4 regions of the Paenibacillus sp. BIHB 4019 genome follow, and region 2 is predicted to be linked to each of the others. Evidence: riboswitches for the same ligand, from Rfam matches in the RefSeq annotation. Region 2 holds a riboswitch; each other region holds the start of a gene.

Region 1 (7,468 bases), 2.5 Mb from region 2:
ACAAGCCATTAAACGGTTATGCGGATACCTAGGTTTTAGTCTCAGTGGCTATTACAATTACCATAGCCGAAGCATGAAACTCCTACTGCGAATTGGAAGACGAAGATGACAGTGATTTATGAACAGAGGGATATGAAGGTAGTGTATTTTAGTATAAGGTAGGGGATATATCCTCTATTCCATAATTGTGGTTAATCCTAAAATAGTTCTTTATCTGATGCAAGAAATGGGTATTCAATCCTACTGTGCGTCGAAAAAGCCGTGACGTTGCTGTATGGGACGGTAGGATTGCAGGAAAGGCTTTTATAACATAAAAGACGTATCTGGATCCAGTATACGTCTTATGTTAACCAAGACATGCAGCCACAGGCATCTGAATCAGTTTTCTTTATTTTTTGACCTTAATACGTAATTTATTATTTTATTGTAATAAATCAAATCATTATTATTTAATTTCGCAATATGATTGTGTATATTGGCGGAATTAGGGAAACGATTCACTGAAAAACTGTTACTCAAATTTGAAGAATTCTTCTTCTTGGCTAATAACAACCCATTGGTTTTTATTCACCTCGTCACTTTTTTGTAAAGTATATTTAACATGGAAAATATCATTATTCCAATGTTCTTTCACATATACAGTCTTAAGAGTAGTATCATTATTTTCAGATTCTGGTATAGAGAAATCATTTCCAAAATGCTCTGTGATATTTTTAGAACGGAATGATTTATTACTGAGATATTTTAAAATTATTGGATCCGAAGCATCAAAGTTATGTTTGAAGTAAGTATTGGAAAGTAAGCTTTTAAATTCTTCATATTCGTTGCAAACAGTTGTACATTTTGCTATGAGATCTGGTGCGTTGATTTTAAAATAATAATAGCTTTGTAACGTGCTGATAATATTTTTATCCTCATCATTCAAGTTTTCAAAGCTGATTAGCTGCTTTTTGATTCCCTTTGAAGATTGGAAATTTTCTATTTTTATGATTTTGTCCTTGGGAATGACAACAGTCTTATTTGCATTAGTATCATATCCAATATAATAATCATTTGAGATATCTAATTTAACCATGGTTATCGTACTTCCGTTTTCTAATTGCAGCTTACTTAACTCAATTGTACGATTATTTGTTTGATACTGAGCTAAATTTATTGTTTGTGCGTATACACTATGAAAATATAATGATACTGAGAATGTAAGAAAAGAAATTACAAATAAAACTGATTTATTGTATTTTCTAAATTTATTTGAAAGAAGAGTGAATTTATATAGATAAAAAATCAGTAAGAAATAAATACCGTATGAGACGAAAAAAACTATAAATGAGGTGGAATTAGAAAATGAAGCTAATACTTTCAATTGTAAATAAAAAAAACAAAAAATCAGAATAGATGGTAATAAAATATGAAGCAATTTCATTGGTCAGGAATGCCGACGCCTTTCAATTAAATACTTTACACTTCTTATTGATTTACTTAAAAATTTCAGGCTAGACGTTTGCTTTTTTATTCTTTTGTTTGAGGGGAGTGCGATTAAAAATACGATAGGTATTGCTATAAAAATAACAAGAAAAATGCCATTAATTAAATACAGACTTTGTGATACTGGGTAGACTGTCAAAAAATCTTTGGCGATAAACAGATCACCGGTATAGGGAGCAAAATAACCTTGAACATAAATAAAGCCAACATAGTAAACAACAAACGGTAGGTACCACAACTCCTTGAGAATTTCTAACAATTTCTTCAACTTTTCAGACATTCATCTAATCTCCCTTGCAGCATCTTAGTAAAATAGTCCTACCCTTTTTTTATCGGAATTCGCATGCCAAAAATGTATAATACTAGTTTTTCAGCGTAAAAAAATACTCTGAGGGCTGAAGGCATTCAGCTAGCTCAGAGCATATATAATTCGATAGCTTGTATAATAAAACAGCTCGCGGAAGAAAAAGGGCAGCTTTGTGCGCATGCTGCTGTATGCGGAGGTCGTAGTTGGCGAGGAGTATGCCGTCATTCCCAGCTCGCTGGCCATCATGAGTGCGCGCTTCATATGAAGCGGATCGCTGACAATTATGTAGGTTTCTAGCTTATATGGCTTCGCTACAATTAGCGAATATTCGAAATTTTCCTCTGTAATAAGAGATTGGTCTTCGATCAAAATATGCTCAGGCTTCACGCCTTTTTCAATCGCATAGCTCCGTGATACTTCTGACTCTGCCAGCTCATTCGCAGACCTGCGTCCTCCGGTGAAAATAATATATTTTGCGTAACCTTGCTCGTACAGCTTTATAGCATGGTTCAGGCGTTCCCGCAGCACGGGAGATGGCTGATCACCCCAGACCGCCGTGCCGAGAACTAAAATCGCATCAGCTGGCTTCGCTTCATCCTTCATGCTGAACGACCAAATTTCATAGGAAAACCAGCATAGTACCGCTGCGATAAATACTGAAACGCAAAGCAACAGCGTTATGTTTTTTTTCGAAACAAGCCTTTTTTTCATGAACTTCCCTTTCCTTAAAAATGATTTTTCCTCGCCGCATGTTATCCGATCATAATTTTTCCTTCCGGATAGCGATACAGCTCCTTCTTCTCCTGCGCAGGAACGAGTGTGAACGCCAGCGTCAGCGGGCCAAGCCGCCCCGCGAACATCATAATAATAATCAGCACCTTGCCGATCACCGTCAAATGCGGCGTTAAGCCAAGCGACAATCCGGTTGTACCGAATGCGGACGTTACTTCAAACAGCAGAACGAGGAAATCGACATCCTCGGTGGTAGATAAAATCATCGTAAATAAAATAATCGCCGCCAGAGAGGCTATCGTAATCGTCAGCGCTTTGTACACCCGGTCCTTTGCCAGCCTTCTGCGGAAAAAGACGACATCCTCGCGGCCGCGAATCATCGCAAACACCGCACCGATGAGAATCGCAAACGTCGTCACCTTAATGCCGCCACCCGCAGAGCCCGGGGATGCACCGATGAACATGAGCAAAATAATGAGAAACTGCGTCGCATGCCGCAGCGAAGCAATATCCAGCGTATTTGCGCCGCCCGAGCGCGGCGATATGCTTTGGAACAACGAGCTGTACAGCTTGCCGCTTATGCTAAGCGGTTCTAGTGTTTTGGCATTTGTGAACTCGAAAATAAAAATAACGGCTGCACCTGCGACAAACAGAATGCCTGTCGCATACAGCACAACCTTGGAATGAAAAGACAGCTTGCGTGTTTTTGGATAATCCCACATTTCCGCCAATACGATAAAGCCGATTCCGCCGAGAAAAATGAGCGCAATGACGATCACATTAATAATGGGATCGTTGACGTGATTCACAAAGCTGCTGAATGGACCGTTCATCGGTCCCATAATATCAAATCCGGCGTTGGTGAACATCGACACGCTATGGAAAATGCCGAAATACAGCGCTTTGCCAAAAGGCATTTCCGTTGACCAGCGCAGTGCCAGAACAAGGGCGCCTATTCCTTCGATGGCAAAAGCATAAATAAGCACGCGCCGAATGAAGCGGACGATCCCTTCCAGCGAAGATTGATTCATGGATTCCTGCAGCAGCAGCCGCTCGCGCAGCGATATCCGTTTGCGCAGGGCAAGGGCGAACAGCGTAGACATCGTCATAAAGCCGAGTCCGCCAACCTGCATAAGCACGAGAATGACGAGCTCGCCAAAGGTTGAATAGTGGATGCCGGTATCGACGACGACAAGCCCCGTTACGCAAACAGCGGATGTGGCAGTGAATAACGCGTCAATGAGCGGCGTTGCCTGATGGGTTGACGAAGCCAAAGGCAGAGAAAGCAATAGGGTACCCGCCGCAATAATCGCGAGAAAGCCAAGCGTAAGAATTTGCGGCGGAGTCATTTTTAGAAAAATGGTTCGTAGTTTGAGCACACAATTAATCTCCTTTATATGTAACGAAACAATGGTGTAGTTGAAAAACGGGCTTGTGCTGCCAAAGGCAGGCACAGCCGTTTACGCTTGAAATATAAGAAGAATAGGTTTGACTCTTATTAACGCTTATATTTCTACGCGAAACGAGCTTGTGCTGCCGAAGGCAGGCACAGCCGTTTACGCTTGAAATATAAGAAGAATAAGTTTGACTCTTATTAACGCTTATATTTCTACGCGAAACGAGCTTGTGCTGCCGAAGGCAGGCACAGCCGTTTACGCTTGAAATATAAGAAGAATAAGTTTGACTCTTATTAACGCTTATATTTCTACGCGAAACGGGATTGTACTGCCAAAGGCAGGCACAGCCGTTTACGCTTGCCACCTCATTATCTGGTATAATAGGGCAATATGCAACAGGAGGGCGCTGGGGCCCGCGATTAGGAGGACAACGATGAAATCAAGATATATAGCAGGTATTTCGCTTGCCGTTATGGGGGCAGGCTTCATTACTACGAGATGGTGGCTGCCAGACAACACGTGGACGCATCTACTGGAAAGCGGCTTTGAAGCAGGGCTGGTCGGCGGAATTGCCGACTGGTTTGCGGTGACGGCACTGTTCCGCCATCCGATGGGCATTCCCATTCCGCATACGTCCTTGCTGCTCAAAAACCGGGCGAAAATCGTCAACTCGCTCATCAGCGCTATGGAAAATGAACTGCTGAATAAAGAAAGCATTACCCGCAAGCTGTCTGGCTTTCAACTGTTCGCAGGAGCAGCATCGGCGGCGACCCGGCTGATTGGCAAGCGCAAATTCAGGCTGGCAGCGGTTGATTTTGCCCAGTCGGCAGTAGAGCGCGTGCCTTTGGAGCGGGTTAGCGGCGTGCTGCATGGATTTTTGGCGGATTATGTGAAAAAGCAGGATTTTACGCCAATCGTTCGCAAGCTGGCGGATCGTTTCGTCCATGAGCGCTGGGATGAACGGGCGCTGGATTACGGCCTGGAGCATGTAGGCCACTGGATTCGCAAGCGTGAAACCGAGGAAATGCTCGGCAAGCTCGCCTTCAAAAAGCTGGAGGAGCTTAAGGTTGGCGGCTTCATGGGGTTTGCACTGCAAGCTTTCGTCGGCTTTATGAACGAGGAGAAGCTCGGCGGCTTGATCCAGAACATGCTGCTCTCAACGATGCAGGAGCTCTCCCATCCTGGAAGCCCGCATCGGCAAAAGCTGCTGCTTGAGGTGAGAGCCCAGGCGGAGAAGCTTGCCGATAACGAAGAGCTGATGCTCAAGCTGAAGCAGCTCATTGAACAGGGTGTGGACAGCGTAGAAACGGAACGCTTCATCCATTTGCGTCTGGAGGAGCTGAGACAGCTCGTGCTGGACAAGCTGGAGGAGCAGCATCGCAGCGGAGGGCGCGCCATTGTGCAGGGATACCGTTTTGCAACGGATTATTTGAACGGCAAGCAGGAAATGCTCGCCAATTGGGAAGAGGGCATTCGCGGTTATCTCGTTCGTCTTATTGAGAATAATCACTATCGCATTGGTGCGCTCGTTCGGGATAATCTCGACCGGATGGATGACAAGGCGCTCGTCTCCATGCTGGAGGAAAAAGTCGGCAACGATTTGCAGTGGATTCGCGTCAACGGCGCATTATGCGGTTTTGTCGTAGGCGTTATTTTGTCCTTCTTCTAACAGGGAAGTAGCCGTTTACATTTATAGGGGACAGCCTGAATTTTTTGTGATAAGATCAAACTACAAAATGACCCATGAATACAAGGTGAAACGGCTGTCTCCGTCCTTTGGCGGCGCGGCGTGTTTTAAGTCCAAGAAATATAGACAAGGGATTGGAACATCAGATCCTTTCCTATATTTTGAAAAAATGATTCAAATGGAACGAGGTGCCTTTGCGCACGTCAAAGGGTAACAGGGAATCGGGTGCAAATCCCGAGCGGTCCCGCCACTGTAATCGGGGAGTTTTCCTTCACCAGCAGGAGTCACTTGGCCTAAGCTTTAGGGCAGCCAGGGAAGACGAAGGAAAATAATGATCCGCTAGCCAGGAGACCTACCTCGTTCCAGCACCACATTGCCTTCGCGGAAAGGATAGGTGTACGAACGAAAGCGATTGCTACCAGTCTGTTTGCTGGCGCAACCGTCTATTTCTGCGTACACATGGCCGTTTTCCCAGCGAAGGGAAAGCGGTCATTTTTTGTTGTCTTCAGGCATGAACACATTGGGGAGGGTATTGAAACGAATGGTCAAGTTAAAAAGAAAGACAGCAGTTAGCACCGCTTTGCTGGTTATTGGGTTTACGCTTTTTTTACTGGTGAATGAGCCGCAATCCGCTTATGCGATGCACATTATGGAAGGATTTTTGCCTGTGGGGTGGGCGATTTTTTGGTGGGCGGCCTTTATTCCTTTTTTCATTCTGGGTGTACGCGCCATTCGGAAAATTACAAAGGAAGCACCAGAGCTTAAGCTGATGCTGGGCTTGGCGGCTGCCTTCACCTTCGTGCTGTCCGCGCTTAAGATTCCTTCCGTTACAGGCAGCAGCTCGCACCCGACGGGAACGGGGCTTGGCACGGTTATGTTCGGGCCGCTGCCCATGAGCGTATTAGGTTCTATGGTATTGCTGTTTCAAGCGGTGCTGCTTGCACATGGCGGGCTGACGACGCTTGGCGCGAATGCTTTTTCAATGGCGGTTGCAGGTCCCGCGGCGGGCTATGCCGTCTATCGGCTGCTGATGCGTTCAGGCAGCAAGCAAGGCGTGGCGATTTTTTCTGCTGCCGCTGTTGCTGATTTGGCCACTTATATCGTTACTTCGGTTCAGCTGGCTGTTGCTTTTCCGGCTGTTGAGGGCGGCATACTCGCATCCTTTATGAAATTTGGCGGTATTTTTGCGATTACCCAGGTTCCGCTTGCGATTAGCGAAGGCTTGCTGACGGTATTGATCTGGAACTGGCTGCAATCTTTTAATACAGACGAGCTGTCTATTTTGAAGCGGAGAATGAAAGGGGAGCGCGTATAATGAGCCGCAGCGCCAAAAATATTTGGATTTTAGCCATTGTTGTTTTGCTTGCCGTTGCGCCTTTACTATTCATTAACGCCGAATTTGGCGGCGCGGATGGCGCAGCGGAGGAAATGATCCAGACGATTGCGCCGCATTATGAGCCATGGGCGTCCCCGCTGGCTGAGTTGCCGGGAGAAACGGAAAGCATGCTGTTTGCGCTGCAAGCTGCGATTGGCGCCGGAGTAATCGGCTATGTAATTGGCCTTATTAAAGGGAAATCAGGGAAAACGAAGCAGCAATGATGAAATGGATTGATACGATTTCTTATTCCAATAAGCTGCGGGATTTATCCGCCCTTTGGAAATGCGGGCTTGCAGCCCTTCTGCTGCTGCTTGCCTATATCGCTCATCCGCTCGTACAGCTTGCCATTTTCGCATGGCTTGCGCTGTGGACGGTCGGCTATGCGAAAGTGCCTGCCAAGCTTTATGCGGCGCTGCTTTTCTCCTCTTGCCTGCTGTTCATTCTCAGCTTGCCCGCTCTGCTCATTGAATTTACTAATAGCA
Region 2 (7,468 bases):
GGCGGCAAGCTTCAATAATCTCGACCGCAAACCGTGTTCTGGACAGCATGTCGCCACCATAACGATCCGTCCGTTTATTCGTTTTCTCCCAGAAAAATTGGTCGATCAAATAGCCATGTGCGCCATGAAGCTCAATGCCGTCAAAGCCAATCCGTTTTGCATCAGCAGCAGCTTGCGCGTAAGCTGCAACAAGGCCTTTAATTTCGGCTTCGGTCAAAGGCTCATTAACAACCTCGCCCTCGGCGGTAACACCTGAAGGACCAATCGGCAGTGCTTCCGGGTTCGGATGGGAGCCGACCTTGCGGGTTGTGCCAACATGCCAAATTTGCGGAACGATTTTGCCGCCAGCTTGGTGAACGGCTTCAACGACTTTTGCCCAGCCATTTAATGCAGCTTCGCCATGAAAGTTGGGAATGTTTGGATTATCAGTGGCAGCCGGATGGTTAATCAGCGTACCTTCTGTCACAATTAAGCCAACGCCGTTTTCGGCGCGGCGTCTATAGTAGGCAACTACATCTTCGCCCGGAACGCCATTTGGAGAAAAACCGCGGGTCATTGGTGCCATTACAATACGGTTAGGCAGTGTAAGCGGACCTGCTGTGAAAGGCTTGAACAACGATTGAATTGAGCTCATGAATAAAATACCTCCTAATTGAATAAAAAATCTATAATTCTATAAAAATAGATATAAAAGCATGAAATGAGCAGGATTAAGCAAGGTTACAGCTCATCCTGAATCATTTCTTTGAAAAACTGAATGTTAGCTTCATTACGCCTGTAATAGGTGTGCTGCCCGATCCGTTTCGACTCTAGCAAGCCTGCTTTATGCATTTTCACTAAATAGCCGGATATAACGGATTGCGCAAGTCCCGTTTTTTCTGCAAACGAACCGACACATACGCCTCCAGCAAACTGACACGCATCGGTTAGATGGCATTGAGGCCCAAAATGCTCCTCAGGCGTTTTCAGCCATTTTAAAATATGGTACCGTTTCTCGTTAGACACAGCTTTAAGTATTGACAAAGTATCCATGAGGCTTAGTATATCTATTTTTATAGAAATGTCAAATTGTTATTTGGACGATGGTTTTCATGAGCAAAATATACATGGGATGCTATAATAACAACAAAGTTGTCCAACCGAATGGTTATTTTATGAACTAGAAAACAGGAGGTATTCATTTGACTGAGGAAAAATATCCGGAACATTATTTTGAGCATTATATCGCTTGTGCAGGTACTTCTCATGTCAGCCTGGATCAGGAAGGATTTCGGGAGCTTGCTCAAACCTATCTTCATATTGAGGGAATCGAAGCCTTGCGGGAGCTAGTGCAAGAAATTCATGCTATTGCTGAAAATAACGATTGGAGCTTTTTTGCAGATCATTCAACGCCAATCGTTGAACCGCCGATGAAAATTGCCCAATTAAAGCTGCTGGCTCAAGAAGCGATAGCACTCGCTGCTTCTCAAGAGTAGTTGCTTGAAGCATTGCATGCTGCAAGCAAGTGGTTAAACCTCTCTTTTCATAAAAAGGCTCCAGCCTCATGAATGATAAGCTGGAGCCTTTTTATGCCTATTAGAGCCTAGTAACCTAGTAAAGCAATAGCATGGGTTTTAGCGCTTATTCCGTAATCGGGAACCAGCCTGGCGCGTGGGTAATGGCTCCCCATAAGCCATTCGGGATGACGAGGCGCTCCTGATCCTGCTTGGACAGCGTAGTCACAATATTCTGCTCATTGCCTTGCTTGATTTTCTCCGTCCAATCCGGGTCCATAATGAGCTCGCGGCCAAGAGCGATAAACGGCACGCCGGAGTTTTTCGCCTCAAGCGCTTCTTCTGCGGTTGTGATGCTGCCGACACCGATGAACGGAATGTGCTCGCTGTATTTTTCGACGAACCAAGCCATCCGGCTTTGCGAATCCTGCTCGCCTCTGCGCGGCTTCGACCAGAAATCTTGAAGCGACACATGCAAATAATCCAGCTTCATCTCGATTAGAGCGTTAACCAGATGGTACGAATGCTCCATCGTTAATCCTTCTTCTTCCGGCTCCTCCGGCGAGAAGCGATAGCCTACAAGAAACGGCTGCGGCGCCATAGCGGCTGCTTTCTTAACAGCTTCAACGACGTAGAGCGGGAACGCCATACGTTTATGAACAGAGCCGCCCCAGTCGTCGGTACGCACATTGGAAGCCGGGGAATAAAATTGCTGCAGCAGGTAGCCGTTGGCACCGTGAATTTCAACGCCGTCAAAACCAGCCTCAATCGCACGGCGTGTCGCTTCGCCAAAGTCGGCGATAATCGACTTGATTTCCTCCTCGGTCAGCTCGCGTGGCACAATTCCGCCCTCCTGCTGGGCAATGCTGCTGGCACTCACCAAATCATCATTGGGCACTAGGCCAGGGAAGCATGATCTTCCGCCATGGAAAATTTGCAAAATCGCTTTCGCACCTTGGCTTTTAATAGCATCGGCCAGACGCTTGAGGCTTGGAATCATAGCATCGGTATCCGCGCCAAATTCGCCGGGAAAGCCTTTGCCGTTGCGGCTCACGTAGACGCACGCTGTAATGACAATACCGGGCCCAGCACTGCGGCGGCTGTAGTAGGCAAGCTCTTCATCAGGCACGGTGCCGTCCGGATTGGACGAGCAGGTTGTCATGGGCGCCATGACAATTCGATTATGCACGGACATGCCGCTTGCGAAAGTGAATGGTTCAAATAAAGGCTGAAATTGTGGTTTCATCAGTAGTTCCCTCCAGTTACGAAATGCTATGTGCTTTATTTTATATCAGATAATTACGAAAGGAAAGTGGAGTGGAAAGGTTGCTTAAATGAAAGGGCTGGTATATAATCAACCAGATTTGCAAACAACTGAAAAATTGTGGGAATAAGGTGCAACAGCTGCGGCTGGAGCTTAAAAGGGAAGTTCGGTGCAAAACCGACGCGGTCCCGCCACTGTTACGGATTAGCTGAAGCTACAAGGCCACTGATTTCGCTTAGCGGGATTGGGAAGGCAGCTTCCAGCACAATTTCCGGTAGCCAGGAGACCTGCCTGTTCTGACAACACTGCTGTAACCTACGGAGGATAGGGAAGTGTTAGCGCGCATGCTTATTTGCTATGATGAAAAATAACAATAACAGGCAGCTCTATCTTTCCTATAACTGGAGGTAGAGCTGTCTTTTTTTTGCGGATTATTGCAGGAAGATGATTTTGCTAGAGGGAGAGGAAATAGAGAAAATGAAACGTACACAAATGGCAAAAAACAAAAAAACAATAGGTATTTTATTTAGCCTATGCTTGCTGCTGGCGCTAATGGGGTGCAGTGGTGCTAACGGTTCCAATGAATCAGGCAGCAATAATAAGCTGTCGCAGCAGTCTGCATCTCCGTCCGCCTCTACAGCAGCTGCTTCTGAAGAAATCGTGCTGGCTGCGCCGCGGGATTTGGCACCGGGCCCGCAGGATGCTTATTACACGAGCACCATTCTGTATGTATGGGAGCCGTTGATTTCCGCTTCCGAGGATGGCAAGCCTGCTCCAAAGCTGGCGGAGGCGTGGGAAATGTCTGCTGATGCCAAGGAATGGACCTTCATGCTGCGCAAAGGCGTCACCTTCCATGATGGCGCGCCATTCAACGCGGACGCGGTGCTTGCAAATTTTGCCCGTTACAAGCAAGTGAGCCCGAAAAGCTCGCCGTTCTATACGCTCGACATCAACCATTCATACCCAAGCCTTCAGGAAGTCGTGAAGGTTGATGATAGCACGATTAAGCTTGTTTTCGACAATCCGCAGCCGACGCTGCTGTATTCGATGATCAACTTCTCAAGCCCGATGTACAGCCCGAATAATTTTGACGAAAATGGCGACTTTAACGGCCTGCCGCAAGGGACAGGCCCTTTCAAGCTTGTGCAGCATGAGAAGGATCAATTTTCGCTGTTAGAGGCTTACGATGGTTATTATGGCGAAAAAGCAAAAGCCCAAAAAATCCGCGTCCGCGTCATACCGGACCCTGATACAAGGCTTGCTGCCCTGAAATCTGGGGAGATTTTGGGCGTTATGGATTTGGGCGCAATTCCTCCTGCCCTTGCCGAGGAGCTGCTGAAGGATGAACGCTTTGCTGTATCGACGGCAAAATCGACGATTTCCCATTACCTGCATCCGAACGGTGCCAAAGCGCCATTCAATGATGTGAAAATGCGTCAGGCGCTGAGCCTGATGATTGACCGCGAGCAGCTGGTGAAGGAGCTCTATTTGGGCTATCCGACCGCTACGGCGAACATTTTGAATGCAACATCGCCTTTTTACAAAGACATTCCAGTCGTCCATGATTCAGAAAAGGCAATCGCCCTGGCGCATGAAGTGCTTGGCGACAGCAGGCAGGCGGTTACGCTAATTGTGCCTACCTATGGGCTCGATCGTTATCCGTATAAAGCGCAAGCCGAGCTGCTCCAGGCTGTGCTTCAAGAGCTGCAGCTGGACGTGACGATTCAAATACTGGATGGTGCGGCTTACAAGGAAGCACAGGCACAAGGAAACTTCGATCTGGCACTGGCCATACAGGGGCTGCCGAATGGCGATCCATATTCGATTTTGAACAATTATATGGCGAGCGAAGGCTCAAGCAATATCAGTTATACGCTTGGTTACAGCAATGACCGTGTGGATGAGCTGTTGAAGCAGGTGAAGACGACGCTGGATATGGATGACCGCGGTGCGATTTATAACGAGCTGCAGGACATTGCAGCCGAGGAATTGCCGACGATTCCGCTGTTTAATGATGCGAGCTTAATTGCGTACAGCAAAGAAATTACCGGATATGGGGCACTTGTCTATGGTACAACGCTGCCGCAGCTGGAGCGGGTGCAATAAGATGGCCTATTTCATTCGGAGGTTGGCGGCGGCGGTTCCCGTCCTGATTGGCATTACGTTTATAGCCTTTGCCTTAAGCGTCGCCTCTCCGGGTGACCCGGCTGTCGAGCTGCTCAGCATGAACGGCTTCAGCCAGCCGACAGCAGAGCAAATGGCTTTGAAAAGAGAAGAGATGGGGCTGAATGATCCGCTGCTCATTCAGTATGGCCATTGGTTATCAAAGGCGCTGCAAGGTGATCTTGGCACGTCTTATATGACGAAGGAATCGGTTAGCGGCGAGCTGCTGCGCCGCCTGCCAGCAACATTAAGCCTATCTTTGTTAGCTGTTCTGTTTGCCGTCCTGCTTGGAGTGCCATCCGGCATGCTCATGGCGATCCGGCGCAATCGGCTATTCGATCATATCGGCAGGGCGCTTGCGCTGATTTTGGTTTCGATTCCTGGATTTTGGCTGGCGATCATGCTCATTGCCTTATGGTCGGAGAAGCTGCAGCTGCTCCCAACTAGCGGCTATGGCACCTGGAAGCATCTGCTTATGCCAGCGGCGGTGCTTGCTTCCGGTACAGGCGCCATATTGATGCGGCTGACGCGTGCGGCGCTACTGGAGGAGCTGAATAAAGATTATATGCTGACAGCCCGGGCGAAGGGGCTGCGTGAGAGCTTTATTGTGCTTCGACATGCGCTTCGCAATGCTTGTATTCCGTTGCTCACGGTTATCGGCAGTTATTTTGGAGCGATTGTTGGCGGCTCCGTCATCGTGGAAGTTATATTTGCAGTGCCGGGCATCGGGCGCTTTGCAATGGACGGTATTTTTCGCAGAGATTATCCGGTCATTCAGGGTTATGTCGTATTTACCGGTCTCATCTACGTCCTGTTTAATTTGGCAACGGATTTATGTTATGGGCTTGCCCATCCGCAAATTAGGCTGGGAGGGAAGCTGCGATGAAGATGTCCTATAGGGTAGCCGCGGGTCTGCTTGCCTTCGTTCTGCTTGTCAGCTTGCTGGCACCGCTGCTTGCTCCTTATGGCCCGAATCAGATAAATATGGCAGAAAGGCTTGCGCCGTTATCCTCCGCACACTGGCTAGGGACGGACACACTGGGAAGGGATGTGCTGAGCCGCATTTTGTATGGCGGAAGGGTGTCGATCTTGCTCGCGGCCGCTGTTACGCTCGCTACAATGCTCGTCGGCCTGCTGCTGGGCACCATTAGCGGTTATGCTGGCGGTTGGATTGATGAAGCCATTCAAATTGTCGTGAGCATTTTTCAGGGGCTGCCGGGTCTTGCCCTTATGCTGGCCATTGCAGGTACGCTCGGTCCTGGGGTGAAAAGCCTGTTTATCGCGCTGCTCTTCACCTCATGGGCGGATTTCTCCCGGGTCGTGCGCGGCGAGGTTATGAAAATTCGCGAAGAAAGCTACGTGGAAGGCATCCGTGCTTTAGGAGCGGGCCATGCGTATATTATCGCCAGGCATATGCTGCCCAATTTGTTAGGACCGCTCATCGTGCTGTTCACCATTCGAATTGGGCGAGTTATTTTATCTATCGCCTCGCTTAGCTTTCTCGGTCTAGGCTTGCAGCCGCCAGCGGCAGATTGGGGAGTGATGGTGAATGATGCCCGGCCGTATTTTCGCAGCTATCCGCATCTGATGATCGCTCCCGGACTTTGTATAGCCGCTGTATCGCTATGTATCAACTGGCTGGGTGACGGCCTTCGGGATAAGCTGGATACACGGACGGAGAAAGAGCATTCACTGCTGTAGGAGGAATGAAATTGAGCGAAACGCTTATCGTAATCAAGCAGCTTAATGCATCCTTTCAGACAAGGGAAGGGCTGGTTCAGGCAGTAGATGGGGCCTCGCTTGAGCTGAAGCGTGGCCGCATTTTTGGACTGATTGGCGAGACCGGAAGCGGCAAGTCGGTGCTAGGCCTGTCGCTGGTGAGGCTGCTTCCCGCACAGGCTTCCGTCAGTGGAAGCATTCTGTATAAAGGCATGGATTTGCTAAAGCTGAGCCCAAAAGAAATGAGGCAAATACGGGGGAGGGAAATCGCCCTCATCCCGCAAAATCCGGCAAGCTCGCTCAATCCGGTGATGACGCTCGGCAGTCAGCTGCGCGAGGCGATTCGCGCTTATGCAGGCAGAGCGGGGAACAAGCAGCTTAACGCACAGGCTGCTGGTCTATTGCATGCCATGCATATGCCGGATGCCGAGCAGCAGCTGCGGCGTTATCCCTTTCAGCTGAGCGGTGGAATGAAACAGCGAGTGCTGGCGGCAATGGGGCTTGCCGGGAGCCCGTCTTTGCTTATTGCCGATGAGCCGACGAAAGGGCTTGATGCTTTAATCCGTGTCCAGGTGACGGACATGCTGGCCAATATAACGAGGCGCACAGGTGCGGCGCTGCTGCTCATTACGCATGATCTGGATGCAGCGCGGGCGCTTTGCGATGAAGTGGGCGTCATGTATGCTGGTCAAATCATTGAGCAGGGACCAGCGAAGGAGCTGTTTGCACAGCCGATGCATCCCTATACGCGCGGCTTAATCGCATCCATGCCGAGCAGAGGAATGATACCGATAGCTGGAACAGCGCCAAGCTTGACGGATAAGCTTGC
Region 3 (7,468 bases), 2.9 Mb from region 2:
TTCCGTGCATCGCGCCTCACGAACGACAACTCGGTGCAAAAGAGAGTCGCGGAATTGACGGACGCCGACTTCACGAGACTTCCTGCTTTCGCCGAGCGGGAAACGATTCAGAAAGCGAAATTCAATCTACCGCCGTTACCTACGACGACGATTGGTTCGTTCCCTCAGACGGCTGACGTCCGCGCGAACCGTGCAGCCTTCAAGAAAGGCAACATCACCGAGCAACAGTATAAGCAATTCAACTTTGACCGAATCGCAGAATGCATCGTACAGCAGGAAGAAATCGGAATTGATGTCATTGTTCATGGCGAATACGAGCGAAACGACATGGTCGAATACTTTGGCGAATGCTTGGATGGCTTTATCTTCACTGAGAACGCTTGGGTGCAGTCTTACGGAACACGCTGCGTAAAACCCCCGGTTATATGGGGCGACATTAGCCGCAGCAAGCCGATTACTGTAGAATACTCGGCGTTCGCTAAGAGCCGTACCAACAAGCTGGTCAAAGGAATGTTGACGGGTCCGGTAACGATCCTGAATTGGTCGTTCCCTCGCGAAGATATCAGCCTGAAGGAAAGCGCTCTTCAGATCGGTCTTGCGATTCGCGACGAAGTACTCGATCTCGAAGCTAATGACATCGAAATTATCCAAATCGACGAAGCCGCATTAAGAGAGAAGCTTCCGTTACGTCATTCCGACTGGCAGAGCGAGTACTTGAGCTGGGCGATTCCTGCCTTCAGACTCGTGCATAGCGGCGTCAAAGCCGAAACGCAAATTCATACTCATATGTGCTACAGCCAGTTCAACGATATCATTCGCGATATCGATGCGATGGACGCCGACGTCATTACGTTCGAAGCGTCGCGCTCAGACTTGGCCATCATCGACGCAATCAAAGAGTGCGGCTTCCGTACAGAAGTCGGCCCAGGCGTATACGACATCCATTCGCCTCGGATCCCAAGCGTCGAAGAGCTTAAACAAGGACTCGATCGCATGCTCGGCAAGATAGAGGTCTCCAAGCTATGGGTTAACCCGGACTGCGGACTTAAAACTCGCGGTGTCACTGAAACGTGGGCCAGCTTGAAGAACCTTGTCCAAGCAGCCAAAGAAGTAAGAGCAACATTGTAATAACCTACAAGAGGATGGGCTCAAGCGAGCCCATCCTCTTGGTTTATGATCGGATAGCCGAAATCCGTAATGACCGTTTTGAGCTTCAGAACGTAGGCGGCGGCCAGCTGGCTCAAGCTCGCCTTCTGATTCACGATGTAACCTACCTGTATGCTCTCATCCGTACGAAGCCTTACGGATTTGATTTGCTCCCCGTTAAGATCCTTATTCAGTACGCCCGAGCTAATGGTATAGCCATTGAGTCCAATCAGCAGGTTGAATAGCGTGGCGCGGTCACTGACCAGTATTTTCTTCTTGTACGTTCGTGTGCTGAGTATTTCCTCCGCGTAGTAAAAGGAATTATATTCGCCTTGCTCAAAGGCCAAACACGGGAAGTCATCCAAATCTTCGATGTCCAGCAGCGCCTTGGAGGCAAGTGGATGCTCCTCACTAATGAATACGTGCGCTTCCGCTTGGAACAGCGGGTGAAATCGCAGCTCGTTGTCCTTTAATATCTTCTGAATCACCTTGCGGTTGAAGTCGCTCATATAGATGATTCCGAGCTCGCTTCTCATATTCCGTACGTCTTCGATAATCTCGTGAGTGCGTGTTTCGCGCAGTGTGCACTCGTACTCATCCACATTAAGCTCCTTCAGCAGTCCGACGAAAGCCTGCACAGAGAAGGCGTAATGCTGTGTTGAGATCGAGAACAGCTTCTTCGAAGGCTTACGATTCATGTACCGCTGCTCGAGAAGCTCGGCTTGCTCCACGACTTGCCTAGCGTAGGATAAAAACTCCGCTCCGTCGCTTGATAGCACGATTCCCTTGGACGATCGAAGGAAAATCTCAATACCGGCTTCCATCTCGATTTCTTTCACCGCGTTGGACAAGCTCGGCTGCGAAATAAACAGCCTTTTTGCCGCTTCGCTTATGGAGCCGCTTCTAACGATGGTCAGAATATATTTTAATTGCTGCAAGGTCATTAGAATACTCCTTTACTTCCGAATTATGGCCCGTTTCACCCGTTCAAGCAATTATCAAATCCGCAATTCCACTCGCTACGTGTCCTACAAGGATCTGAAGAAAGTCACGGTCACCCTGTAACCGGCTTATAAGGTAATCACGGAAGAGATGGTGCCAACGAAAACCAATAGTGTCCGGTGAACTTGATGCCAAAGATGATTTCCTTCTTCTCATGCGCTGCCCAAGAACCTTCATCCACGCTGCTAGTTTCATTAGCCTCGCTGCATCGTTGTAGAAGACACAGTCTTTCCCGAGCTCAATACCACGGAAATCCACATCACGAGCTACATGAATTTTCTTTGGTCAAATCTGCTGGAAACAATAAAAGGCGTCCTCCCTTTGAAAGATACATAGGGAAAGACGCCTTCATAACAGTGCATTATGACGGTTCATCTAACACCTCCCTATCTCCCCGTAGGTACAGCAGTGTTGTCAGAACTGGCAGGTCTCCTGGCTCCGGAATCGTCACTCGGCAGCGGCCTTCCCGATCAATCTAGACCAGTGGCTGGTTGAGCTGCCTGCTCCTCCGTTACAGTGGCGGGACCGCATCGGTATTGCACCGAACTTCCCTTTTAAGTCAGAACGACAAGCACGCTCGCCGATCAGACACCTGTTCTCACTTTTTTAATTTATACCCACTAGACAGAGTGCTTTTCATAATTTCCCTACATCGTAAACGCCTATATGAGTAAGATTGCATATTTTCATGAATATAGCATGATACAAATAATTTATGCCTGGATATAGATTTAAGCTATAACCATTAAGGTAATGTCCCTGTAATAATGGCTGGGTAAGAGCCTAGGAAATGCCTGAGTAACACCGTCTTTGCTTACCCCAAAAGACTTGAGTAGCCTGGGGGTTCTGCTTGTTTAAATATTCGGGATTTGGACGGGCAATCCCTGCTTACGTATAATATTCAAATTCGTACGAATCACGCAAAATATCTGTATTGGGACCACAAAATAAAACATAATTATTAGTACCTGAAGCAATACTGCTCTAAAATTTAATCCCATCAAAACCTAATTTTCTAATGTATTCAGATAATAATTGCGTTGCTACATATTCTATGTTTTTTTCATTCTCATTAATTGGTTTACTAATCTCTACAATGAAATTAGATATGAATTCATTAACCCAATTGTCATTATGATTATAGTCTTTTTTAAATATGCTTTTAGTTTTAATTTCTATTCTTTTTGTTAGATCTAATATGTCAAGTTCAAATATCGGTTGTAATTTTCCAATTAGAACATGATCACCTTTGTTGGCACGAATTTCTTTTAATGTGGTTTTTATAAGTGTTTCTAAAGTAGGCTTGGTTTTACCATTCTCATATTGTGAAATGGCCTGTTTTGATACGCCTGAATACTCTGCCAGCTCGGATATCGTAAAACCTGAGAAAAATACTCACAAATTCACTGATTTATAAGCCTTACTCCACAAAAAAATTTAGTCATTTCCATAATCGTAATCATAATCTGGCTCTTCTTCGACAGTCTTAGAAAAAACAGGATCTTCGATCACAATTTCCACTTCTTCATAACCAATTAACTTCAAATCACAATATCTACAATGAATTTCAGTCGTATCATAGATATAAGAGTACACCGAATGCCATGGGTTATCTTGGCTTTCTCCTTCGTATACCTTATCATTTAGTTCACCATATGCTAAAGCATCATTATTGCATGCTGGGCAAAGTATCAGTTCCTCATCATCATTTACGTCATAAGTAATATGTGGTTTGTCAAACTTATACTTTTCACTATACTTATTTCGACAAGCTTCAACCCTTGATTCAACAACAGTTTTAAGTATAGCCGAATGATCTTCAATAATTTTTGATGCTCGTATTGCTTCATCATGCCCTATCCATTCTTCTAATTTTTTTTCTTGAAAATCAAGTAGAATCACACAGATTTCCCAAAAATGAGGTAATATTAAATCTAACCTAAGACCATCAAAAGGTAACAATCCTGAATGCAGTTCTGCATTCCTTTTATTTGCCAACGACATGCAAAATTCCTTCTTTTTATGATCGAATTTTGGAATTGAAAGAGTTACATGCAGTCGTTCAAAAACTGTTTTTGCTTGAATCGTTTTGAAATCATCATGCTTCCTATAGCCACATGCGACTAATAAACCTTTGGGATCGTTTGGATCTACTACCAATGATGGATGAATAAATGCCAGTGTGGCTTTTCCTAACAGTTCCAAGGATAAACTGGCCCAAAGCAAAAATTCTGACATGTCGGATTCGTTTCTATTAGAGATGCCTTTTTTAATAAAAAGCTTAGATTTATTGTATAGATCCAAATATTCAATCCCCACTATTGTCTCTCCTTAATCGATATTCTGAGAAGTACTCTGTCGTTATCTATTACATTACTCTGTCCTCTACCATGCAGAATTCTCCAGTTATCAAAAATCAAAAGATCTCCGCAGTTCCATATCACTTCATTGAGATCCCTCGGGTAAATTATGCTATCAATTTTAGTTAGCAGTTCGTTTCCAACTGATGACGTTGCTTTCATACAATCTCTATCTAACCTAAAATAGTAATTGCTTTGATAGTAATTATAAATTGTTGTTAGAAAACTATATCTGCCATTAACGACCTTATATAACACGTTGGTTAATTCAAAACGAAGTTCTTTATCGTAATTGAAGAACTTATTTGCATCATACAAGAGGGTAGGTCTGCCTCCAGAACCTGGATTGACCGAATATAATAATATATATCTGGCTGGTATTTTAAAGTAAGCCGTGTCCGTGTGAATAGGAAAGCTATTAAGCCCGTGATTTCCACTCAGCGAATTTTTATGTGCATCTTTCTTTTCTTTAGGGGAAAGGCGGTCAATAACATTTGCCCCCAACCTTGTTTTAATAGGTATACCTATTTGTTCAGATATAGCTATCAGATCTTCTTCAATCATTCCAGGAATATTAAGCTTGATGTATCCTACTTCTTCAAGTTCTTTCATTGAGATTTCGACCATAATCAGCCCCCAGCGCAGTGAAAATAGGATAATAGGTAAGCTCTGCCCCTATAGTCTTATCTTATCTGTTTTACTCTGTGATAAGATTTTCCGATATTCATTGTATTTCTACAATGCGGGAAATTCGTACAGCCATAAAACTCCTCACCTTTGCTCGTCCGCCTTGCCATGTAGCCATTGCACCGACTACACATTACCTGATTATTGAGCAAACAAACATCGCTATGAGTTTGCTTGCATTGCGGATAATGACTACAACCCAAGAAATTTTTCTGAAGTTTATTTTTTCTTTCGACTAATAATCCCGTTTTACATTTGAGACATCTTGGGTTATTGGTAATCGAATTTTGGATAAAGGTTGTTTCGAATTGTGTCCCATAGTCTTTAGTCAATTCTTTTATGAAAATTGATGTATCCTTTTCAGGAGCCATAATGTACAAGTTGTTTTTTGTACGCGTTAATGCTACATAAAACAATCTTCGTTCCTCTGCAAATTCAAAAGCATCTTGATCGGTGAGCACCCAAGACAATACGGGATCATCCGAAATGCGGTTTGGAAATCCGAGTAAGTTATTTTTTGCGTTGATTAAAATGACTTGATCCGCTTCTAAGCCTTTTGATTTATGAGTGGACATAAAGTTAATTTTAACTGATTTGTGTTTTTGGTACTCCACTCTTGTCAACACCTTTTCTTTCTCAATAACTCTAAAATCTGTCTGGCCCTTTAAGAAATTGATGTCAAAGTTATTTCTCCCCAGAAGCATGATCTCCTGCTTCTGCCCACCTTTGTCAATAATCTCGTCAAGAATCGCTTTTATCACCTCAACCATATTTTGGTCGTAGCCAATAACTCGGATCGGTTGCGTATTGTATTTGCCAGAGACCAAGTTTTTTCTATACTGTTTCATATTCTTCATAACAAAGCTTCCAGCGATATTAATTAATTGTTGTGAATTTCGGTAGGTTCGCTCAATTCGAAGCAACTCGAACTTTCCAAAATTTTCACCGAATTTTGTAAAGAGCTGCACATCACTACCCGCAAAACGATAAATGGATTGCCAATCATCGCCAACACAGACCACCTTTGCATTAGTCTTATCCTTAATCGTCTTGATTAGCTGGTAGCGGCCCTGAGATATGTCCTGGTATTCATCTATTATGATGTACTTATAATGGAAAGTAGCCTTCTTGCCTTTGGCGATTTCAGTAGCGGTATTAATCATGTCATTAAAATCTATTTTATTTTGTTTCCCCAAAGTGTCCTGATAATACTCATAAATAGGTTCTACCAAAGACAAGAAAGTCTGATTACGAGTTTTCAGAAAAGTGTTGTGACCTAACAATTGCTGATTCTCATCAGTAAATTGAGAGAAATGCTCTTTTTTAAAACCGTTTGACTTGAAGAGATTAATAAAGCTACTGACAAGCTTAATAAATTCCTCAAAATAAAAATCATTTTCTTTGATACAAATTGCCTCATAAACAGCTTTTACATCAATTTTTTCAAACTGAACCCCGTGCTTCCGCAGGTTTTCTTCCAACTTTTCAAACAATACACCGTTCTTGTTGTAATACGAGTACGATTCAATCAATACAGTGTTCTTTTCTTTGTGCAAAGCCCTTTTCCACCGAACACCTTCTAAATACTTTTCTTCCTCAATATTGCTAAGCCACGGAGTTCGGAAATCCTTCGTAATTCCAAAGTGTTCGATATAGATTCCATAGTCAGGCAGATAAAAATCAGGCTTATACTGCCGATAATATGTCGAAGCCGTTGGATATTCATAATCGTTTTCGTATATGTACTCAATGCCATTAAGAAAGAGAAAGTTCGCAACAAGTGTTTCCTCCAGGCTCTTCATTGTCTCGCCCTTAAATGACTGTAAGATTTTAGTTACTTTTTGCAGTTTTCCTTTTAAGGATTCGAAATCTAGACTTTTTTGATTCTCATGAAATTCCCCTAAGCTATCAAACTGTTGAAGATCCTTTGGAATGTTTAGATATACCCCGAAGAACGTCACGATTTTTTCAAGTTCCATTGGATTCGAGTGAATAACAGAGCGAAAATAATCTTGGATAATCTGCTTGTTGTCATTCAAAACATCAGGCTTTGCATCGGAGTCCCATGCAATAATCCCCATGCCAAGTTTGTGGAACGTCTTGACATCAACCTTTACACCAAGCCTTCCAACAATTCGCTCCTGCATCTCCTCCGCCGCTTTGTTGGTGAATGAGATGAGCAAGATTTCATCAGGGGATATCCCTTTGTTTTCGGTTAGAAATTTCACTTTACCAGATATGGTTAACGTCTTACCACTACCGGCACCAGCCAG
Region 4 (7,468 bases), 2.4 Mb from region 2:
TCCGCCCCTTCTCCATCCGAAAGCGCATCACATAATCCATAACCGAGCAGCCCGTTCCCGCTTTAAATATGCGGTGAAAATACCCCGGGTGCAGCCTTACAGCCGCCGCAATATCCTTGACCTGAATGTCGCGGTCATAATTTTGCTGAATATAGGCGATGCTCTCGCCCACATAAAACTCCGCCGCATCATGCGACTGGCTGGAGGCTTCCTGTGCCAGCCTGCCGATCTGCACGAGCAGCTGCGTCAGCTGAAGCGCTGTGAGAAGCTGCTCCGCGCGCCGCTTGCCGTCCAGCTCCAGCACGAGTGCCTTCAGCATTTGATACACATCGCTCGGATCGTAAAGCAGCAAATAATCATGCTTCACTGCGAACAAATCCGCGAGCGCACGGTCAGTCTCCGCCAGCCGCTTAAGGGAAGGGAGCCCCACACCGGTATGGCTAAAAATAAATTCAACATTAAGCATCCGGCATGCCGTGCCCTGAGCGACGTGAAGTCGGTGAGCGACCATTGAGTCGATGACGATGAAATGCCCTTTTTCCATCGGGATGGATTTATTGAGCAGCTCTACCGTGCAATCGCCCGATATAACATACATAATTTCCACTGCGCTATGCTGATGGTATGCCATTTCAAAGCCATTCCACTCCTTAAAATAATAGGCTACCACTCGCGGATACTGCTCGGCCTGCATCAATTGCCCCTGAAAAATGCCTCGTCTTTCCACTTCATCGTCCCTCCTCTAATTGAACGCCTTCCAAGCTGCTACAGCAGCCTGCCGTTATCTTTAGCGAACCACAGCCGCATCGTCAGCACGCTGAGCACAATAGACGTCAGCGACGAGGAAGCCGACATCGCAAAGACGATTAAAATTTGATAGCGGACCGCTTCAATCGGATCGGCCCCGGCGACGATCATTCCTGTCATCATGCCTGGCAGCTGCACGAGGCCGACCGTCTTCATGCCGTCCAGCGTCGGTATGAGGCTGGAGCGCACGGCCCGGCGCACCGCTTGGCGAATCGCCTGCTTCGTCGTCGCTCCAAGCGCCAGCAGCGTCTCAATCTCGCCCCGCGACGCTTCAAGCTCGCGTTTCATATGGTTCAAATAGAGGCCGCATACAATCATGGAGCTGCCGATAATCATCCCGCTGACCGGAATAATATACCGTGGCTCAGCCTCAATAATGCGGAGCGAGAGCAGGAGTGCGAGCGTTACCGCCTCCGTGCCTGCCAATGCCAGCGCAATGCGCAGCCGAATCCCCTTAATCGGCATGGCGCGGGAGCCGGCATTCCACGACGCCACCGTAACCATTGAAATAATAATGAGCACAATAAAAATCGGATGATTCGTTTCAAAAATAAAATGAAGCAAAAAACCGATAAACAGCAGCTGCACAGCGGAGCGGATCGTGCCAGTAATGATTTCCTTCTCTAAGCCAAGCTTCTGCTTCATCGAGATAAATGTCGTTATGGCGACGAATACTAGCGTGCAGGCGAGCGCAATATTATTCATGCTGGTCATCCCCCTGCTCCGGCGCATGCTGGCTGTCTAAAAAGCTGCGTGCCTGCTCCGATCCGGGATTTGTGAAAAAAGCTTCCGTAGCGCTTTGCTCCAGCAGCCTGCCCTCCGCCATAAACCAGATACGCTCGCTTTCTTGCCGCGCCTGCTCCAGATCATGGGTAATCCAGATGAACGCCGTGCCTTCCTCTGAGCACCATTCGCTTAGAAACTGCTCCACCTGCCGCTTGCTTTTTGGATCAAGCGATGACGTCGTCTCATCAAGCAGCAGCAGCGGCGAACGGAGCAATAAGGCCCGCGCGAGCGCCGTACGCTGCTTCTCGCCGCCGGACAAGCTTTCCGCCTCCTTGCTCCATTCGATATGCCCTAGGCCAACGCCTTCCATACAGCGTCTCGCCAGCGCTTCATCAAACGTCTTCCCCTGCAGCTCACTGACCGTGCGTAAATTGTACTCGACCGTTCCCGGCAGCATTATCGGCGTCTGTGCCACGTAACACACACTGCGCCGCCACTCCTCAGGCTTCCACTCGCTGCTTGTCCGTCCTTGGAGCCTAAGCTCTCCCGCATCCAGCTCGCCTAGCAGCGATACGATGCGCAGCAGCGTGCTTTTGCCCTGACCGGATGTGCCCAGCAGCGCAATACGCTCCCCGGCCTGCACCTGCGCTGTAATCCCTTCAAAAAGCCATTCGGGATTTTTTCTATATTTTGATACGTTGTCCAATGTTAATAACGGGGCCACCTGTCTCTCTCCTTCATCCGTAACCTGCATTCCACCATTATACTCTGCTCCCCGCCAGCTCGAAAGAGGACAGCCCGATAGTAGCTGGGAGCAGCAGCTCCGCTGTATCCGCTATCATAGGCAATTGTGTCTTTTTCGCGACTATCCTTCGGGTATTGTGACAAGAAACAGCGGTTTTTTTGTTGACAACAATGGGGATCGCATGTAATGATAATGATAATTGTTATCAGTAATGAATTAAAAGATAAAGATGAGGTGTTGAGCCATGGCATTTCAGCAACCATATAGCATTTTGATTGTTGATGATGAGGAGCATATTCGCAAGCTGCTCAAGTTATTTTTGAAAAAAGAAGGCTGGATCGTCGAAGAAGCTTCGGACGGCATCAACGGCTTGTTCAAGGCGATGCAATACAATTATTCGATGATTTTGCTCGATCGTAATTTGCCGGGAATGGACGGGCTTGAATTTTGCCGCGAGCTTAAGAAGAAAAAATCGACGCCTGTCATTATGCTTTCCGCCTGTGGCGAAGAGGATGACCGGCTCGACGGCTTCCAAGCCGGCTCCGATGATTATGTCGTTAAGCCATTCAGCCCGCGCGAGCTGATGTACCGAATTAAGGCGATCATCCGCCGCACCTCGGAGTTTGCTTATCGCGCCTTGCAGCGCAAGCAGACGCCCGATCTCACGCTGCCAGGACTCGTCTTCGATTATGATTCGCGGCAAGTCATTGCCGGAAACAGCAAGGTGAAGCTGACGTTCCGCGAATACGAGCTGCTCAGATTTATGGCAGCCAACATCAATCAGCCCATTTCCCGCGAAGATTTAATGCGGCGAATTTGGGGCTATCAATCGCTCGGCGATTACCGGACGATTGATACGCATGTGAAGCGGATCAGAGAGAAGCTGAACCGCGTCCACCCCGAATCTGCCTCCTTGATTCAGACGGTATGGGGCATTGGCTATTGCCTGATGAATCCTGCGGCAGAGACCATTTAAGCAGGCGGCTGGAGCAGACAGGCAAAAACATCCCCTCCTAATGGCATGCTTTTGCCTGCCTGTTGTGGCGCGCCGCTCCCCGGCTTTGACCCTCCCCGCTTCCAAGTAAAGCAAAAACTCCGCTTGCGCCAATCAGCGCAAGCGGAGTTTTTTTGATATCCATACCATCATAATAACGATACCTTCTTAATAACAATACGAATCGTCTTGCTTATTACGATTACTTAGCCAACTGTTCCCGTACTTGCTCAGTCGCTTGGATCATGTTGCGCAGCGACGCCACAGTCTCGTCTACACCACGTGTCTTAAGTCCGCAGTCCGGGTTAATCCAGAACAATTCTGGCTCAAGCACGTTCAGGGCGCGCTTGATCATCGATGTCATTTCCTCTACCTCCGGCACGCGAGGGCTGTGAATGTCGTATACGCCAAGGCCAATACCCAGCTCATACGTGTGCTCCTCGAAGCTGTGAATCAGCTCGCCGTGGCTGCGGGACGTTTCGATGGAAATAACGTCGGCATCCAGCGCGCGAATGGAGTCAATGATGTCATGGAACTCGCAATAGCACATATGCGTGTGAATTTGCGTCGTATCCTTAACGTCAGAAGTGGACAAGCGGAACGAAAGTACTGCCCAGTTCAAATAGTGCTCCCAATCTTCACGTTTTAGCGGCAAGCCTTCACGAAGGGCAGGCTCATCCACTTGAATCATTTCAATGCCCGCTTCCTCCAGCGCCTTCACTTCTTCTGCCAGGGCAAGCGCGATTTGGTAAGCAACCTGCTCACGAGTCAAGTCGCTGCGGACAAACGACCAGTTCAAAATCGTAATCGGGCCCGTCAGCATGCCTTTCACTGGTTTAGAAGTCAGCGACTGCGCATAAACGGTTTCTTCAACAGTCATCGGCTTGCTGAACTGCACGTCGCCGTAAATGACCGGCGGTTTTACGCAGCGCGAGCCATAGGATTGCACCCAGCCATTTTTCGTGAAAGCAAAGCCTTCCAGCTTCTCTCCGAAAAACTCTACCATATCCGTACGCTCAAACTCTCCATGAACGAGCACGTCAAGGCCGATCTCTTCCTGCAGCTTGATCCAATGCTGAATTTGCTCCTTAATGAATACGCGGTATTGCTCCTCGCCCAAATCACCACGACGCCATTGCTGTCTCGCTTGGCGTACTTCCGCCGTTTGCGGGAAGCTGCCGATTGTCGTTGTCGGCAAGAATGGCAGCTGCCAGCGTTCCTTCTGGCTCACTTGGCGCTCTGCAAATACTGCTTTACGTTCCGACGGCTGTGCATCGATGCTCGCTACAGCGGCATGGACGCTTGCACGGCCACGGGACGGCGATGCAGCAAGTGCAGCCAAAGCTGCTGCATTGCGATCAAATGCCTCTTTTACGGCTGCTTCTCCTTCATTCAGCGCAGTTGCAAGAACGGCAATTTCCTCCAGCTTCTCATTGGCATAGGCCAGTGCGCCTGCAAGCTCTGCCGGCAGTGCCGTTTCAAGAGCCGCTGATACAGGCACATGCAGCAGGCTGCAAGAGGAGCTTACAATCAGGCGGTCGTTTGGCACGACTTTTGCAATACGGGCAAGCAGCGCTTTGCGCTCCTGAAGATCGGCCCGCCAAATGTTGCGGCCGTCAATAACGCCTGCACCCAGCACTTTGTCCTGCGGGAAGCCGATTGACTCCAGCTGCTGCAGGTTCTTTTCAGCGCCAGCTGTGAAGTCCAGACCTAAGCCCTGTACAGGCAAAGCCGCGATTGCAGCATAATGCTGAACGGATTCGAAATACGTTTGCAGCAGCAAATTGAGCTTAGGTGCCGCTTCATGAAGCTGGGCATAAATGCTTTGCACAATCGCCAGATCTGCTTCGGATACGTCCGTTACGAGCGAAGGCTCGTCCATTTGCACCCATTGTACGCCTTCTTGCTCCAGCTCGCGCAGCACCTGTGCATACAGCGGCACATACTGGGCAGCAACCGCAGCAAGCTCAGAAGCGGCATAGCCTTTAGACAGCTTGAGGAATGTATAAGGTCCAACAATGACTGGTTTGCCTTCGATGCCCAGCTTTTCCTTTGCCTCGCGGTAAGCGATCAGCGGACGGTTCTCGGTCAGCGCCGGCGTAATGCCCTTCAGCTCAGGAACAATGTAGTGATAGTTCGTATTGAACCATTTTGTCATCTCGGATGCAGAAGCGGTTTTGTTGCCTCTCGCCATTGCATAATAAGTCGTTACCGATACCGGACCGCCTGTATAGCCAAAGCGCTCTGGCACGACGCCAAACATCGCAGCTGTATCAAGGATATGGTCATAATACGAAAAATCATTTACCGGAATGAGATCAATGCCAGCCTGTTTTTGCAATTGGAGATGGTTTAGACGAATCGTCTCCAGCTGCTTCAAGAAAGCCGCTTCCGCAAGCTTGCCGCTCCAGAACGCCTCCAGCGCTTTTTTCCATTCTCTGTTTTCACCGATACGCGGATATCCCAAACTGCTGCTTTTTACTTGACTCATTGTTGTTGCCTCCTGTTTTTCATTATTCATCCGTGTGGATGGAAGTTATAATCCTTTGTTATTTCATCAACAAACTCAGATATATACTTATGGCAGTGCGAGCGAATTTCTTCGCGGCGGCCTTTCCCTATACATCCAATTTGCTGCCAGCCAGAAACTGCAAAAAGGGACGTCCTACCCTGTACAGAAATGTGGGTAAAGACGCCCCTCGTTTCAACAAACGATGGCTGCCATCTTTAACACCTCCCTATCTCCCGTAGGTACTGCAGTGTATAGAATAAGGCAGGTCTCCTGGCTCCAGCATCATCATCGCTGCGCTCGCCTTCCCGGCATCATGCCAGTGGCTTTATTGCGCAAAACTCCGCTGTTACAGTGGCGGGACCGCGCCGGTATTGCACCGGACTTCCCTTTTAAGCTCAAGACGTTACGCAAGAGCACCCTATTCCTCGCTATTTAGTTGGTCGTTCTTTATTTATTTATTTATTTATTTAAACAATAAAAGATTTTACAGCCGCTTTAAACTGGGCAAGCGTACGCGGCGCCTGCTGTTCTCCTCGCAGCTCAGGCGGCAGTGCCTCCCAAGCCTCCAGCACCATTGGCAGCGTGAGTCCAAGGCTTCTGAGGCGCTCGCCTTCGCGAAATACCGATTCCGGCGTGCCCTCCAATATACAGCGGCCCTCATTCATGATGAAAATCCAATCCGCCCAAGCATAGGCCATATTCATGTCATGCGTCGCCATAACCGGCGTTATGCCGCTGGCATGAATGCGGTCCAGCTCAGCCATCAGCCGCTGCTCCGATATCGGATCGAGATAAGCAGCCGGCTCATCAAGCAGCACTAACTCCGGCTCCAGCGCCAGTACGCCAGCAAGAGCAACTCGCTTCTTTTGCCCAAGGCTGAGATGATGCAGCGGCTTATGCGCCAGTTCCTGCAAGTTCAGCTGCTGAACGATGCGCGCCGTACGTCTGTCAATTTCCTCTTCTTGAAGCCCTGCATTGCGCAGCCCATAGGAAATATCCTCATAAGCGGTATTCAGAATGAGCTGATGCTCCGGGTCCTGAAAAACAAGCCCGACGCGCCGTCTCAAGCTGGCGAGCTCTCTAGGCTTGTAAGAGAGCGGCTCGCCGCGCCAGCTTACGAAACCGGATTGCGGACGATTAATGCCAATAAGCTGCAAAAAAAGCGTCGACTTGCCCGAGCCATTATGCCCGCACAGCGCTACCTTTTTGTTCGCAGGAATGCGCAGCTCTAGCCCGTTTAAAGCAGACTTGTCCGTTCCGGGATAAGCATAGCTCACTTGGTTCATTTCCATAATGGTTGATGCCCGATCGTTATCCGCCAGCTTATTCACCTCCATACCGAAGCCATAGCTCTGCTGCCAGTAAAATCGTTAAGCCGAGCCCCGCTTCCGCCCAATGCCGGAGGCGAACCTTCCGCTTTACAGCAGGCGCAAGGCGGATTTCATTCGTAAATCCTCTTGCCATAAGCCCATTCGACAGCCCCTTGTATCGATGCATCGTTTTGACGAAGAGCCGCACAGCAATCGCCGCCGTATCTCGCAATTTGCCTTTAAAACCGTGTTGACCGCCCCGTGCACGCTGCGCGAGCAGCATAGCCCCCGCCGTATCCAGCAGCAGAAAGATGAAGCGATACATAATGATCATGAGCTCCAGTACAATTTGCGGCATTTTCAACCGCTTCAGC

Evidence for each region. A riboswitch is a leader RNA that binds a small molecule or an ion and turns the genes downstream of it on or off. The one in region 2 is predicted to bind cobalamin.
Region 1: another riboswitch for cobalamin. It lies ahead of BBD42_RS18220 (energy-coupling factor ABC transporter permease); the one in region 2 lies ahead of BBD42_RS28855 (ABC transporter substrate-binding protein).
Region 3: another riboswitch for cobalamin. It lies ahead of BBD42_RS16285 (LysR family transcriptional regulator); the one in region 2 lies ahead of BBD42_RS28855 (ABC transporter substrate-binding protein).
Region 4: another riboswitch for cobalamin. It lies ahead of metE (5-methyltetrahydropteroyltriglutamate--homocysteine S-methyltransferase); the one in region 2 lies ahead of BBD42_RS28855 (ABC transporter substrate-binding protein).

What each region holds. Positions count from the first base shown of each region.
Region 1 covers NZ_CP016808.1:4,184,531-4,191,998, forward strand. The annotation lists gene BBD42_RS18195 (hypothetical protein) at 512-1,075, opposite strand; gene BBD42_RS18200 (hypothetical protein) at 1,427-1,765, opposite strand; gene BBD42_RS18205 (YdcF family protein) at 1,895-2,503, opposite strand; gene BBD42_RS18210 (TrkH family potassium uptake protein) at 2,545-3,873, opposite strand; gene BBD42_RS18215 (DUF445 domain-containing protein) at 4,355-5,590, shown strand; cobalamin riboswitch at 5,778-5,982, shown strand; gene BBD42_RS18220 (energy-coupling factor ABC transporter permease) at 6,150-6,923, shown strand; gene BBD42_RS18225 (energy-coupling factor ABC transporter substrate-binding protein) at 6,923-7,207, shown strand; gene cbiQ (cobalt ECF transporter T component CbiQ) at 7,204-7,468, shown strand, end outside.
Region 2 covers NZ_CP016808.1:6,636,073-6,643,540, reverse strand. The annotation lists gene BBD42_RS28875 (NADH:flavin oxidoreductase) at 1-634, opposite strand, end outside; gene BBD42_RS28870 (ArsR/SmtB family transcription factor) at 721-1,032, opposite strand; gene BBD42_RS28865 (hypothetical protein) at 1,182-1,475, shown strand; gene BBD42_RS28860 (NADH-dependent flavin oxidoreductase) at 1,621-2,739, opposite strand; cobalamin riboswitch at 2,869-3,066, shown strand; gene BBD42_RS28855 (ABC transporter substrate-binding protein) at 3,235-4,863, shown strand; gene nikB (nickel ABC transporter permease) at 4,865-5,806, shown strand; gene BBD42_RS28845 (ABC transporter permease) at 5,803-6,621, shown strand; gene BBD42_RS28840 (ABC transporter ATP-binding protein) at 6,627-7,468, shown strand, end outside.
Region 3 covers NZ_CP016808.1:3,745,136-3,752,603, reverse strand. The annotation lists gene metE (5-methyltetrahydropteroyltriglutamate--homocysteine S-methyltransferase) at 1-1,128, shown strand, start outside; gene BBD42_RS16285 (LysR family transcriptional regulator) at 1,149-2,090, opposite strand; cobalamin riboswitch at 2,554-2,759, opposite strand; gene BBD42_RS16275 (helix-turn-helix domain-containing protein) at 3,133-3,513, opposite strand; gene BBD42_RS16270 (hypothetical protein) at 3,586-4,467, opposite strand; gene BBD42_RS16265 (Fe(II)-2OG oxygenase family protein) at 4,467-5,135, opposite strand; gene BBD42_RS16260 (UvrD-helicase domain-containing protein) at 5,192-7,468, opposite strand, start outside.
Region 4 covers NZ_CP016808.1:4,192,189-4,199,656, reverse strand. The annotation lists gene BBD42_RS18260 (AraC family transcriptional regulator) at 1-727, opposite strand, end outside; gene BBD42_RS18255 (ABC transporter permease) at 766-1,512, opposite strand; gene BBD42_RS18250 (ABC transporter ATP-binding protein) at 1,505-2,257, opposite strand; gene BBD42_RS18245 (response regulator transcription factor) at 2,523-3,254, shown strand; gene metE (5-methyltetrahydropteroyltriglutamate--homocysteine S-methyltransferase) at 3,475-5,763, opposite strand; cobalamin riboswitch at 6,028-6,220, opposite strand; gene BBD42_RS18235 (energy-coupling factor ABC transporter ATP-binding protein) at 6,252-7,121, opposite strand; gene cbiQ (cobalt ECF transporter T component CbiQ) at 7,108-7,468, opposite strand, start outside.